2 regions of the Bacillus vallismortis genome follow, and region 1 is predicted to be linked to the other one. Evidence: a T-box and tRNA genes for the amino acid it is inferred to sense, from the RefSeq annotation. Region 1 holds a T-box; the other holds one or more tRNA genes.
What was found. A T-box is a leader RNA that pairs with one kind of tRNA and senses whether it is charged. The one in region 1 lies ahead of thrS (threonine--tRNA ligase), so its partner is inferred to be a tRNA-Thr.

Region 1 (7,089 bases):
TGACAAGAACGTATGCAGGAAAATCAGGCACCACCAGCGCAGACAGCTGGATGATCGGCTTCAATCCGAATCTGGCCGCAGGCGTGTGGACGGGCTATGACAAAAATAGCACCATCGACTCGGTCGAAGAGAAAAGCTATGCCAAAACGATTTGGGCGGACTTCATGGAGGATGCGCTCAAAGGAGAACCAGAAACAGCATTCAAACCGCCAAAAGGCGTAACCGGCGTATACATTGATCCGGCAACGGGCTACACATCCGGCCCCGGCTGCGCAGCCAAGCACTACACGTATTTTGTGAAAGGCACTGAACCGTCGAACGTGTGCTATGGCGCTGAACCCGCAAAACCAACAAAAGACCGGCTTCCAGTCAAAGAAAGCCCCGTTTCCCCGAAAAAATGGTGGGACAAATGGCTGGGGCGGAATCATTGAAAATAACCCGGCTTCTCGGAGGCCGGGTTATTCGTATGGTTCCTTCATAATCCTTGGATGCAATCGAGCTGAACAATCGGTTTCGGGAATCCTTCGGGGATAAAGTGTTGTTTTCTCGTTTCTTCCATATCGGCTTTAATACCCAATCACCGATTCGAATGGTTTCGTACATCCTATCCCCCTAAAAAATGAAAAACCCCGAGTCTTGGTTCGGCTCGGGATTTTCCATGTCCTATTTCTGTATCACCAGTTTACTCAATGTTTACGAAAAATAGTACAAATTTTCTAAAAGTTCACAGAACGTTCACAAACTAATTATCTTCCGGAAAAAGGCCTTTTTTTAATTCATCTGGTGACCGATCCCATAGTCCCTGATCATGATTTTTCAGAAACTCGCCGAGCACACGCTTCGAGCTGTCGTCCATTTTATCAATGATAATGTTCCGTTTCATGGATTTATCCATCAGATTCACATGCTCAGGCAGCGATTTGTAGCCTCTTCTGATGCTTCTGTCAACCGTCAGTTCACAGGCTGTCACACCAGCGTAATAAGGCCCCTCTTCTCTTCTGTCAATCGTCACCCAGACAAGCCAGTATGGTTTGCCGTTCGGAACTTCTTCTTTGTTCGGCAGAAATTTAATTCCTTTTTCAACGGTGCTGCGGGCGTGCATGGCGCCGATATCAACGAACGCTTCTTTTTCCTCTACATCGACGAATACGGGGGAAATGTTATCGAGGCTGAGCGCTCCTACGCCGAAACCGCCGTGTCCGTCTGTCGGATCACTTTTGATAATATTAAACCCGATTGATTTTTTCTTTTTTTCTTCCATGAGTTCTACCTCCTACAAAAGCGGTTGAAATATCGCTGAAAACAGCTGTAAAATCTGATCTCTTCCGGCATTGAGCATCGGCCAAAGCACGTAAGATCCGAGCGGTGTCACAAACAGAACCAAAAAGACAATAAAGCCGTAGCTCTCCGCCTGCGTCATCTTGGCACGCACCCCCGGCGGAACGAGATCTTCAATGATTCGATAGCCATCGAGCGGCGGCAGCGGCAGCAGATTGAATAAAAACAAAACAAGATTCAGCTGAATCCAAATCGAAAAGAACTGATCAAGTCCAGTGCTGAATGCCGCAAGCTGCTCCATTCCGTATGCATGCATCAACACTAACAAAAAGAAACCGATAAACGCAAGAATCAGGTTACTGACGGGTCCGGCGATTGATACGAGCACGCCGGCAAGCCGAGGTTTCTTAAAGAAGCGGCGATTGACGGGAATAGGACGCGCCCATCCGAAGCCGGCCACCAGTATCAAAATGGTTCCTAACGGATCAAGGTGTTTAATGGGATTGAGCGTCAGTCTTCCTTGTTTTTTCGCCGTATCATCACCGAACTTGTAAGCGACATAAGCATGGGCAAGCTCATGCACCGTAAACGACACAATTAACGTGATGACGAGGTATGGCATTAAAGATAACGGATAATAAAAAAAACGGTCCAAGTGAGATATCCCTCTTTCTAAAAATGCAAGAATTTACTTTATTCAGTATACTATAAGAAGCCTCTTTTTCTAAAGAGAGGAAACGAGATAAAGGAGGATTCAACACCCATGCCATACGTAACCGTCAAAATGCTCGAAGGCCGTACAGACGAGCAAAAACGCAACCTTGTCGAGAAAGTAACAGAAGCCGTAAAGGAAACAACCGGTGCTTCTGAAGAAAAAATTGTTGTATTTATAGAAGAAATGAGAAAAGACCATTATGCCGTCGCGGGCAAACGCCTGAGCGATATGGAATAGTCTCTATAAAGCCGGCGTTTCGCACACCGGCTTTTTCTATCCCTATTGGGTCAGCTTCTCAATAATTGATAATAACGACTGTTTCTCTTCGGCTGTTAAACGTTCAAACATGCCGTCAATCAGCTGCTGGCGGTTTTCGATCATTTGCTGAGCCGCTCCCCGGCCCAAATCAGAAAGCGTAATCCATACAGTGCGGCGGTCATTGTTATTTCTCGATCGCTCAATAAACCCCTCCTGCTCTAAATGATTGAGAGCGGTGGTTGTGGCAGAAGGAGACAATGTGACTTCCTTTAGTATATCCTTTATGGTGCAGCTCCCATGTCTGTATATGATCCGCAGAATAAATCCTCTTACATTATTTACGTGTTTCGGAACGGTCGCTTCATCTAATTGCTTGGTGGTTTTCAAGTATTTTGTAAGTGCGTGATCCAGCAAATTTGCTTCCAGTTTGTCATGGTCCATGTCAATTTCCCCATTTCGAGATGCATTCAAAACATACGAACGATTTGATTTACTTATTATTTTACTGATTCCGAATAGGGAAAGTCAAAAAAGCAAAATGAGAATCCGCAGCTTTTCTCCTACATGCCTCGATTTTTCACCTGTTTGACAAGCTTATCTTTAAATGTCTGAAAAGGGGCGTGTTCACTCTCCTGATGCCCGAATTGGCGGACGTTTACCGCATCATGCTGCTCTTCATGATCTCCAAGCACAAGCACGTACGGGATTTTCTGCATCTGGGACTCTCTGATTTTGTATCCAAGTTTCTCATTGCGCTCATCAATGCCAGCTCGTATTCCCAGCTGCTTCAGCTCTGCCTGCACCTTTCTGCAATAGTCCAAGTGAACGTGCGAAACCGGTATGATCTGTGCCTGGACCGGTGCGAGCCAGACTGGGAAAGCCCCGCCGAAATGCTCGATCAAAATGCCGAAGAAACGGTCGATCGAGCCGAATACCGCTCTGTGAATGACGACGGGCCGAACCTTTTCATTGTGTTCATTGATATATGTTAAACCAAATTTTTCCGGCATTTGAAAATCAAGCTGAATGGTCGCGCATTGGTGGCTTCGTTTCAGGGCATCTTTGATGTGAAAATCGATTTTCGGCCCGTAAAACGCCCCGTCACCTTCGTTGATTTCATAAGGGAGGCCAAGCTTCTCAAGGACGTGTGCTAAGGCGCGTTCCGATGATTCCCAAAGGCTGTCATCGCCTAAAGAATCCTCCGGGCGAGTCGAAAGCTCAACCGAATACTCAAAACCAAAAGTGCGATATACCTCGTCAATCAGCCCAATCGCTTCTTTGATCTCGCTCTCAATTTGATCCTCACGAACGAAGATATGCGCGTCATCCTGGCAGAATGTCCGAACGCGAAGCATTCCATTTAAAGCACCGCTGTATTCATGGCGATGCACCTGGCCGAATTCCGCCATGCGAATCGGCAGATCCCGATAAGAATAAAGGCTGTTTTTAAAGATGAGCATATGGCCGGGACAATTCATCGGCTTCATGGCGAATTTTGTCTCATCCACTTCTGAAAAATACATATTGTCGCGATAATGATCCCAGTGGCCAGACTGCTCCCATAACCGCTGATTCATCATAAACGGCGTACGCACCTCATCATAGCCGGCCTTTGTTTGCAGCTCACGCGAGAAGCGTTCCAGCTCATTACGGACAACCTGCCCTTTCGGCAAATAAAACGGCATGCCCGGTGCTTCTTCAGAAAACATAAACAGCCCTAGTTGTTTGCCCAGCTTGCGGTGGTCTCGTTTTGCCGCTTCTTCCAGCATATGCAGATGCGCATCGAGCTCTTTTTTCTTGGGAAACGCAACCCCGCACACCCGTTGCAGGACTTCATTTTCGCTGTCTCCGCGCCAATAAGCGCCGGATACTCTTGTCAGTTTGAACGCCTTGATCATTCCTGTAGAAGGAAGGTGCGGCCCGCGGCACAGGTCAACAAATTCTCCCTGCTGGTACAGCGTGATATCCGCTCCGCGCGGAAGATCCTTCAAAATCTCCAGTTTAAACGGCTCGCCTTTTTTGGCAAACAGCTCTTCTGCCTCTTCGTAAGAAACCTCAATTCGTTTGATCTCATGGTTCTCATTCATAATGTTCTTCATTTCTTTTTCGATGGCTTCTAAGTCTCCTGATGTCAAACTGTGCTCCAGCTTCATGTCATAGTAGAAGCCGTCTTCAATCACTGGACCTATCCCCAATGACACTTCTCCATACAGGCGTTTCACAGCTTGAGCCAATATGTGCGCTGATGTGTGGCGGAATACCTGCAAGCCTTCTTGTGAATCAAGGGTGATAATCGAAAGCTTGGCATCCTCCTCCAGCTTAAAACTGAGATCAACGAGCTTGCCGTTGACCTGCCCCGCAGCCGCCTTCTTTTGCAGGCTGGAGCTGATAAAACCCGCTACATCTTTGACTGCAATGCCTTTCGGGTATTCCTTGACCTGTCCGTCGGGAAGCTCAATGTGTACATGTTTATTCATTTTTTAAACACTCCTTCATTATTTTTGTATATAAAAAAACACACCCGTCCCGCTGAAAGGGACGAGTGTGTGATTCACCCGTGGTTCCACCCAAATTCCCGACAAAAGCTATGTTGTCGGCTTGGTGCTATAACGCAGCATAGACGGCATTGGATACTTCAGTTCCCCAATGCTGCTCCAAGGCGGTAAATGATCATCCTAAGCTGGGAAGCTCTCACCTTTCCTTCCCTCTCTGAAAACCGTAACGACCATTCGTGTCCTTTTCTTCGCATGTATTCAATTCATAAAAAAAACACATCCATCCCTATACAAGGGACGAATGTGTTTATGATCCGTGGTTCCACCCAAATTCCCGACAAACGCTATGTTTATCGGCTCGGTGCTGTAACGCAGCATAGACGGCATTGGATACTTCAGTTCCCCAATGCTGCTCCAAGGCGGTAAACGATATTCCTAAGCTGGGAAGCTCTCACCTTTCCTTCCCTCTCTGAAAACCGTAAATATCATTCGTATCCTTTTCTTCGCATGTATTCAACTCATAAAAAAAACACATCCATCCCTCTACAAGGGACGAATGTGTTTATGATCCGTGGTTCCACCCAAATTCCCGATCACACACATGGTGTATCGGCTTTAAGGTGCTTTAACGCAGCATGACGGTATCGGATACTTTAGTTCCCCGATACGGCTCAAAGGCGGTAAGCTGCTTTCCCTGCGTTAGGAAGATCTCAGCTGTTCTTCCCTCTCTGGAAACCGTAAAAAGCATCTCATGTCCTTATCAGTGCCTGTATACATTACTGATTGTTAAATGATTTCATATATTTTACAATAAATTTTTTAAAACAGCAATCTTTTTTGTTAAAAAAAGCAAAAGATGCTCTGTATGGTTAACAAATCTGCTTCAATTCCTCTATGTATTGAAGCGCTTCGTCATATTCTTCATTCGTATATTTTTGCTTGCTTTTGATTGTAAAGACTTTTTCTTTCTTTTCCTCGGCCTCAAGCCCGTCAAAGTAAAGGATCGTGGAAACCAGCTCTAAAAACCGCGATGAACGGCTGTTCACACTGTCGATATAGCCCTTAATGTCTGGCATATCCAAATCTGCATGGTCTAAAAATGCGGAGCCTGTCTCGGTCAGTGAATAACGGTATTGAAAGTAGCCGCCCTTTTTTTCCTTCACCTCATCCAGAAATCCAAGGTTGCACAGCTCTTCAATCTGGAGCGTCAGTTCTTCTGAATACGGTCCATAAAAGTGAAAATCATATTTCTCATAGAAAGGAAACTGCATTTTCTTGGCGATATAAATCATTTTCTGCAGCTTCTTCCGCCCGATGATTTCTCCAGAATCCGAGAACACCTTCATCAGTTTTGCATGTTCTTTCAACAAATTCCCGACATCTCCTTTTTCCTTCTTTCCAATTTCTATGTCAGTCCCAGCAGCTGCCGGATTTTCATTTTCGCTTCCGGGTATTCAGAGCCGTCACAAATCAAGTCCTTCGGATAGTACAGCTTGTGGTCCGTCCGCCGTTTCCCGGAGATGGATTCCACAATAGCCGACTGTCTGGACAGTTCTTTAATTTGGCCGTTTTGCGTCAAGAGATGGATCGGCAGACGCTCCTCTTCCTCTCCCGGACGGTAAAAATCGTATGGCAGATCAGAAGAAGAATCAACGACCAAATAATAGCTCGGATCGATTCCCGCCTCTTTGAACAATGAAGTCAGCTCAAAATAAGCCGACATTTCTTCATTCGGATTGAATTCAACGTATTGGAACAGCTGGCGGTTAATGAATCTGCGGCACAAATCGGATAAAATCGCGTCCTCTTCATCCTCCCAGGCCTGGAAGTAATACAAAATAATAGATTCATCCAGCTTCACATAATCCTCCAGTATCAATTTCCCTTCAAAAATAGAATAGAAATGAACCGGAGCGTGAGTGAAGACATAGCCTTCATCATGAAGCTGCTTCGCTCTGTGAAGAATCTTCGTTAGTATAACCTCCGCGCTTCTTGTCACTGGATGGAAATATACCTGCCAGTACATTTGGTAGCGGCTCATGATATAGTCTTCGACAGCGTGCATCCCGCTTTCTTTAATGACGATCTGATCCTCGCGCGGGCGCATCACGCGAAGAATCCGCTCCATATCAAAATGGCCGTAACTGACGCCTGTATAATAAGCGTCGCGCTGCAGGTAATCCATGCGGTCCGCGTCAATTTGACTCGAAATCAGGCTGACCACTTGCTTGTTTTTATATGTTTTGGCAATGACTTCAGCAACATCCTGCGGGAAACGCGGGCTCACCTTTCTGAGCACCTGATTGACCTCTGTGTCCCCCAAAATGATTTCCCTTGTAAAAT
Region 2 (7,089 bases), 600 kb from region 1:
TACCTGTCCCGCGCCTCCCATAGCCAAAATAGGGAGCAGAGGATCATTTCCGATTGAATGGATCAGTTCCATGTGCACAGGCGTCAAGCCTTGATGCAGTCCGGTCACGACGAGGGGAAGAAAGGTAGCGCCCAGAATAAAGCCTGCAGCGATGCCGCCGATATCCAAGATGGACAGAAGACCGTCTGTAATAGCATCAGAAATGAAGCCGCCTAAAGGCATAAATACGACATATGTTACGATTCCGGTGATTAACAGTGAAACGGTTGGGGTGACAATGATATCAAGTGATTGAGGAATAAAACGGCGGATACTTTGTTCAGTGTAAGCAATGAATATGGCTGCGAAAAGAACTCCGATCAGACCTCCCCTGCCCGGAAGAAGCTGTTCTCCGAATAAACTGATCTTTGCGATCTCCGGATTCATAATCAAGATCCCTGCCAGAGCTCCAAGAGCGGGTGTCCCGCCAAATTCTTTCGATGCGTTAATGCCGACAAGAATGCCGAGATAAGTGAACAACCCTGAGCCGATGACTGTCAGGATAACAGCGACTTGTGATTCTGCAGAGAGCCAGCCGGCTTGAATGATTGCCTTGGTAATCCCGGTAATTAAACCGGAAGCGACGAGTGCGGGAATAAGAGGGATGAAGATGCTGGCCATTTTACGTAAGAAACGTTTAAAAGGAGTGGCGTTTTTTCGGTTTATGTCGGCTTTCTTTTTGGCTGCTGCATCTTTGACGTCCACACCTTCTCCAGCTGACACGAGCTTCGAGAAAGCGGCTGAGACATGATTGACGACTCCGGTTCCGAGAATGATTTGTAAGGTTTCAGCTTCAACGACACCCAATACGCCGTCAAGCTCTCTTAAAGCATGGGCATCTGCTTTGCTTTTGTCGTAAGGCGTAATACGCAGACGCGTCATGCAATGCGTATACGAGGAAATATTGCCCGTTCCTCCGCATAGCTCAAGGATTTTCTTTGCGAGATGATGGTAGTTCTTTTCTTTGCTCATCAAAACCCCTCCTCTTCTAGCTGCCTTATTTTTTTCTCAAAGATTGTATGGCTGCTCTTGTTTTATCGATATAGCCGGTTGTTTCTTCGTACCGCTCAGCCGCCATGCCTAAAAACAAAACATCAATCATAAAAAGCTGGGCGAGGCGGGAGGAAGTGGCTGCACTTCGAATCAGGGCTTCGTTGGAATATGCTGTGTGCAATGGGACATCAGCCAGCGCGGAGACGGATGTCTGACTGAATTGTGTGAGGCTGATCGTTTTGATGCCTTTTTTCTTAGCCATCGTGAGCAATTCAATGATTTCCTGGGTCTCTCCTGAAAACGAAATGGCGAATGCGATATCATCCTTATCTGCATTTGCGATTAATGATGCCACAAGGTGAGTGTCTGTGAACGCGGTTGCTTGTTTATGAATCCGAAGCCACTTTTGCTGGGCGTCCTTAGCGACAATGCCGGAAGCCCCGAGGCCGATAAAATGCACGGTATGAGCTTTGAGAAGCAGAGACACCGCTTGTTCCAGCTTTTTGTAGTCCATCAGGTCTGAAGTATCCTGAATGGCCTGGATGGCATTGCCGGCCGCTTTTTCAGAAATGGAGGACAGCGGTTCGTGGGGCGAAATGTCCCGGTAGCCTTGAGTAGCAGGCTTTGCCAGATCGCCTGCCACTCTCATTTTTAAATCTTGAAAGCCCTTTAGTCCGAGTGATTTGCAGAGCCTGATGACGGCAGCGTCACTTGAATTGGCTAAGACGCTGATTTCGCTGACAGTGCTTTCGATTGCTTTGTGGGGATGAGTTAGGATGTAATCCGCAAGTTTACGCTCCGATGGAGGGAGCTTGTGCTTCATTGATTGGATGATCGCTATACCGCCTGTTGCCATGCTCGTTCTCTCCTTATCCTGAATGGTGATTTTCGATAGCTTTGTCTATAAAACCGTTTGCTTCATCTAGTAATATTTTAGCTTGCTCCTGATCTGTGCTTGTTTTGAGCATGACGATTGCCGTTTTGACGTGATGATCGGCTTGTTCCAGAGTTTGTCTGGCTGTGTCGTATGAAGCATTTGTAAGGCTTTGGATGATGCTGATGGCGCGTTCTTTTAGTTTTTTGTTGCTGACGTTGACGTCTACCATCAAGTTTTCGTAAACCTTGCCGATTTTGACCATGACAGCGGTGGATATCATGTTTAGAATCATTTTATGAGCAGATGCGGCTTTCATACGTGTTGATCCGGTTATAGCCTCAGGTCCGACGACAACCTCAATGCTGTGATCAGCTTCCTTGCTGATGGCGGAATTTTCATTACTGGTAAGGGCGATGGTATGTGCTCCGACTTTACGGGCGTATGTGAGGGCGCCTGCGGCATAAGGTGTGCGGCCGCTTGCTGCGATGGCAATGACGGTATCGTTTGATGTAAGCTGTATGTTTTTTAAATCTTCGGCTCCTGCTTCTTCACTGTCTTCAATGCCCTCTGCTGCCTGCAAAAATGCTTCGGAGCCTCCAGCCATGATTCCAATGACCTGATCTGGGCTTACGCTAAAGGTGGGAGGACATTCAACAGCATCCATGACACCGAGTCTGCCGCTTGTGCCGGCGCCTGTGTATATGAGCCGGGCCCCATTTTGAAACGAGTCGCAGGCGCAGTCTACAGCTGTTTTGATTTTGGGGAGAACCTGCTGAACGGCGGCTGCGACTTTCAAATCTTCGTTGTTGATCATTTTGAGGATGCCGAGTGTGTTTGCTTTATGGATGTCAGCTGTTTGGCTATTGCGTGATTCCGTTGTGAGACGGTGAAGGTTTAATGGTTCTGACATGAGGATGCCCCCTGTTTCAATATAATGTATTTCAATATTCAGTATATTCATTTCTGTCATTGTATTTCAACTCTGTTTTTTATTTTTGAAATTTTATTTCATCTGAGACTATAAGAAATAATGAAGAATCAGCTGTTCTCCTAGCGGCCCGATTCTCCTCCTTCCTTTATCCAGGAATCCGCTTTTCATGTAAAGTTGTTTTGCGCGTGTGTTTAGGTAATTGACGGCCAAAATGATTTCATCACACCATGGAAAATAACCGCTCACAAACGAGGGTAGCTGAAGCATTGCTTTTTTTGCATAGCCTTTTCCATGATGTGCAGCGTTTACTGACAGGGAACTGAGCAGTAAAGCAAATGGATTGTTAGTATAGGGAGCAAGCGTTTCTTTTGACGTATATAGAATGAAAAAGCCGACCGGCAGATCGTTTTTTAGAATGACAACCGGATATCGGTCTTTTACGCCTAAGGTCTGAGTCAGCACCTCTTTGGGAAGAGAGGTAAAGCGTTTGTCATCGTTGTTTAACGTGAATGATTGAAGTTCCTGCAAATGTTCAGGTTTATAGAATGATAAAGATATGTCTAGAGTCATGTAGCGGCCTCCTTACAATATGTCGTCTAGCTGATTTTCTGAAATGACGCGGTAGCCTGCTTGTATTAATAGTGCGGCGGTCACTCCCCTGCCGGCGATTTTTCTGCCAGAGAATGTGCCATTATAAATAAAATTGCTTCCGCATGACGGACTGTTTTCTTTTAATATGACGGCAGAAGCATTGATTTCTCTTGCGTAAGCTAATGTTTTAGCGGCGCCTTTCATATATAATTCTGTTACATCTTCTCCTGAAGCCGTCATGATTTTCGCGGTTCCATTGAGTACATCCTCGCCAGTGCCTCCGATGATTTCTGCAGGCTCACGGGGCGTGCAGAAGCCGCCGAGAAGCTCAGGGCAAGCCATGACTGCTTTCTTTTCATCGACTAGTTTTCTGATTTTCTCTGATGCGGCGTGAGAGCCGTTGTATCTGCATTCAATGCCGCCAAGACAAGAACTGACTAGAATCATTTTGGTTACTCCTCCCTCGGATTCGCTTATTTCTATCATAAAATAAATGACTAATGTTGGTAGGCTTTTTCACTTAAAAAAGGGGTTAAAAAGTTTGAAAATAAAAAATTCAATTTTTCTCTTTACAAATGGAGGTCAACCTGTATATAATAACTTTTGTCAGCTCGACGAGAACACAAACGGCCCGTTGGTCAAGCGGTTAAGACACCGCCCTTTCACGGCGGTAACACGGGTTCGAATCCCGTACGGGTCACCATTTGGAGGATTAGCTCAGCTGGGAGAGCATCTGCCTTACAAGCAGAGGGTCGGCGGTTCGAGCCCGTCATCCTCCACCATCTTGCCGGTGTAGCTCAATTGGTAGAGCAACTGACTTGTAATCAGTAGGTTGGGGGTTCAAGTCCTCTTGCCGGCACTGTTTTTTCAAAATTTTATGTGGAGGGGTAGCGAAGTGGCTAAACGCGGCGGACTGTAAATCCGCTCCCTCAGGGTTCGGCAGTTCGAATCTGCCCCCCTCCACCATTATTGGGCTATAGCCAAGCGGTAAGGCAACGGACTTTGACTCCGTCATGCGTTGGTTCGAATCCAGCTAGCCCAGTCACAGACACCTTTGACCAAAAGGTGTCTTTTTTCTTTTGTGATGATTATTCCAACTTCTAACTGTTCAGTCTGTATAATAATTTTAATCATATGTTAAGGTAGTTTATTGGCGAATTACCATCTACACCCTGCCAAAAATTTGTTAAACTTATTTTATAAAAAATTGAAACCTTTTCAAACGAAGCTCGTATACATACAGACCGGTGAAGGCAGAGGTTAGATAAATATGGAAATGATGATTAAAAAGAGAATTAAGCAAGTCAAAAAAGGCGACCAAAATGCATTTGCGGACATCGTTGATATTTACAAGGATAAAATTTATCAGCTTTGCTACCGTATGCTCGGCAATGTGCATGAGGCGGAGGATATTGCACAGGAGGCTTTCATCAGGGCGTACGTTAATATCGACAGTTTTGATACGAACCGGAAATTTTCAACTTGGCTTTATCGAATTGCGACCAATTTGACGATTGACCGCATTCGCAAAAAGAAGCCGGATTATTACCTCGATGCAGAGGTGGCTGGTACGGAAGGCTTGACCATGTATTCACAAATCGCCGCAGACGGAGTTTTGCCAGAAGATGCAATAGTGTCGCTGGAGCTATCAAACACGATTCAACAGAAAATTTTAAAGCTTCCTGACAAATACAGAACAGTAATCGTATTAAAGTATATTGACGAACTCTCATTAATTGAAATCGGCGAGATTCTGAACATTCCTGTGGGGACTGTGAAAACGCGGATTCACAGAGGGAGAGAGGCTCTTCGAAAACAATTAAGGGATCTTTAAGTGGGGTGATGAAATGAGCTGTCCTGAACAAATTGTGCAGCTTATGCATATGCATCTTGATGGAGATATCCTTCCGAAAGATGAACGCGTATTAAATGAACATCTTGAGACATGCGAGAAATGCAGAAAGCATTTTTATGAGATGGAAAAATCTATAGCGCTCGTGCGGAGCACATCGCATGTCGAAGCCCCTGCGGATTTTACCGCTAATGTCATGGCGAAATTGCCTAAGGAGAAGAAAAGAGCTTCTGTGAAAAGATGGTTCAGAACCCATCCTGTTATCGCAGCTGCTGCGGTATTCATCATTTTGATGGGCGGGGGGTTTTTAAACAGCTGGCATAATGACCATAACTTCAGCGTGTCCAAGCAGCCGAATCTTGTGGTGCAGAATCATACTGTAATCGTACCTGAAGGTGAGACGGTCAAAGGTGATGTGACTGTCAAAAACGGCAAGCTCATTATTAAAGGCAAAATAGACGGGGATGTAACCGTTGTAAATGGCGAAAAGTATATGGCCTCTGCTGGACAAGTCACCGGTCAGATTGATGAAATCAATCAATTATTCGACTGGACATGGTACAAATTGAAGTCCACGGGGAAAAGTGTACTCAATGCATTAAAACCGAATGACAAAGAGTAAAGCGTGTCGCCGCTTTGCTCTTTTTTTACGGGCTGAAAGAGCTGGCGCATTTCACTTGCCAAATCGAAATGTGGTATAATGGGCTCGCTATGTTAAGTACATATGCGTAACACGTTAAACACAAAATACGAAATGACTGAAATCTTGGAGGACGAGGAAATGGCTTTTGAGGATATCCCTTTTTTGCAGTACCTCGGCAATGCCGTTGATATTCTCCTTGTTTGGTATGTGATATATAAGCTTATTATGGTCATACGCGGCACGAAAGCGGTTCAGCTGTTAAAAGGAATTGTCGTGATCGTGCTTGTTCGTATGGCAAGCCAATATTTGGGCCTCGGTACGCTTCAATGGCTGATGGACCAAGCGATAACATGGGGATTTTTAGCAATCATTATTATTTTTCAGCCTGAGCTGAGAAGAGCGCTTGAGCAGCTTGGCCGCGGCCGCTTTTTCTCAAGGAGCGGCACGCCTGTGGAGGAAGCGCAACAGAAAACGATTGAGGCCATCACAAAGGCGATCAATTATATGGCGAAACGCCGTATAGGAGCCCTGCTGACCATTGAGCGGGACACTGGAATGGGCGATTATATAGAGACTGGCATCCCATTGAATGCCAAAGTCAGCTCCGAGCTGCTGATCAATATTTTTATTCCGAACACTCCGCTGCATGACGGTGCGGTGATTATGAAGAATAATGAAATTGCCGCTGCCGCCTGTTATCTGCCGCTTTCTGAAAGCCCGTTTATTTCAAAAGAACTGGGCACGCGGCATAGAGCGGCTGTCGGCATCAGTGAAGTGACAGACAGTTTGACGATTATTGTGTCGGAAGAGACCGGCGGCGTCAGTGTGGCAAAGAACGGCGACCTTCACAGAGAACTGACTGAAGAAGCGCTGAAAGAAATGCTTGAAGCCGAGTTTAAGAAAAACACCAGAGACACTTCTTCTAACCGCTGGTATTGGAGGGGCAAGAAAAATGGATAAATTCTTAAACAACCGCTGGGCTGTAAAAATCATTGCTCTGCTTTTCGCGCTCTTGCTTTATGTGGCGGTTAACAGCAATCAAGCACCGACTCCGAAAAAACCAGGTGAATCTTTTTTTCCGACATCAACGATTGATGAGGCAACACTGACCGACATTCCGGTTAAAGCGTATTACGATGATGAAAACTACGTCGTGACAGGTG

Region 2: it has a tRNA-Thr gene. The T-box ahead of thrS (threonine--tRNA ligase) is inferred to sense a tRNA for this amino acid. The anticodon was not compared.

What each region holds. Positions count from the first base shown of each region.
Region 1 covers NZ_CP026362.1:3,923,928-3,931,016, reverse strand. The annotation lists gene BV11031_RS20780 (transglycosylase domain-containing protein) at 1-431, shown strand, start outside; gene BV11031_RS20770 (YwhD family protein) at 743-1,261, opposite strand; gene BV11031_RS20765 (site-2 protease family protein) at 1,274-1,933, opposite strand; gene BV11031_RS20760 (2-hydroxymuconate tautomerase) at 2,042-2,230, shown strand; gene BV11031_RS20755 (MarR family transcriptional regulator) at 2,273-2,692, opposite strand; gene thrS (threonine--tRNA ligase) at 2,812-4,728, opposite strand; T-box leader at 4,783-5,004, opposite strand; T-box leader at 5,037-5,259, opposite strand; T-box leader at 5,292-5,519, opposite strand; gene BV11031_RS20740 (YwgA family protein) at 5,616-6,116, opposite strand; gene BV11031_RS20735 (HD domain-containing protein) at 6,152-7,089, opposite strand, start outside.
Region 2 covers NZ_CP026362.1:3,323,045-3,330,133, reverse strand. The annotation lists gene BV11031_RS17505 (PTS transporter subunit EIIC) at 1-1,011, opposite strand, end outside; gene BV11031_RS17500 (MurR/RpiR family transcriptional regulator) at 1,037-1,888, opposite strand; gene murQ (N-acetylmuramic acid 6-phosphate etherase) at 1,902-2,819, opposite strand; gene BV11031_RS17490 (GNAT family N-acetyltransferase) at 2,928-3,410, opposite strand; gene BV11031_RS17485 (2-thiouracil desulfurase family protein) at 3,423-3,878, opposite strand; tRNA gene BV11031_RS17480 (tRNA-Glu) at 4,060-4,134, shown strand; tRNA gene BV11031_RS17475 (tRNA-Val) at 4,138-4,213, shown strand; tRNA gene BV11031_RS17470 (tRNA-Thr) at 4,218-4,290, shown strand; tRNA gene BV11031_RS17465 (tRNA-Tyr) at 4,313-4,397, shown strand; tRNA gene BV11031_RS17460 (tRNA-Gln) at 4,402-4,473, shown strand; gene sigW (RNA polymerase sigma factor SigW) at 4,702-5,265, shown strand; gene rsiW (anti-sigma-W factor RsiW) at 5,279-5,905, shown strand; gene cdaA (diadenylate cyclase CdaA) at 6,065-6,886, shown strand; gene cdaR (CdaA regulatory protein CdaR) at 6,879-7,089, shown strand, end outside.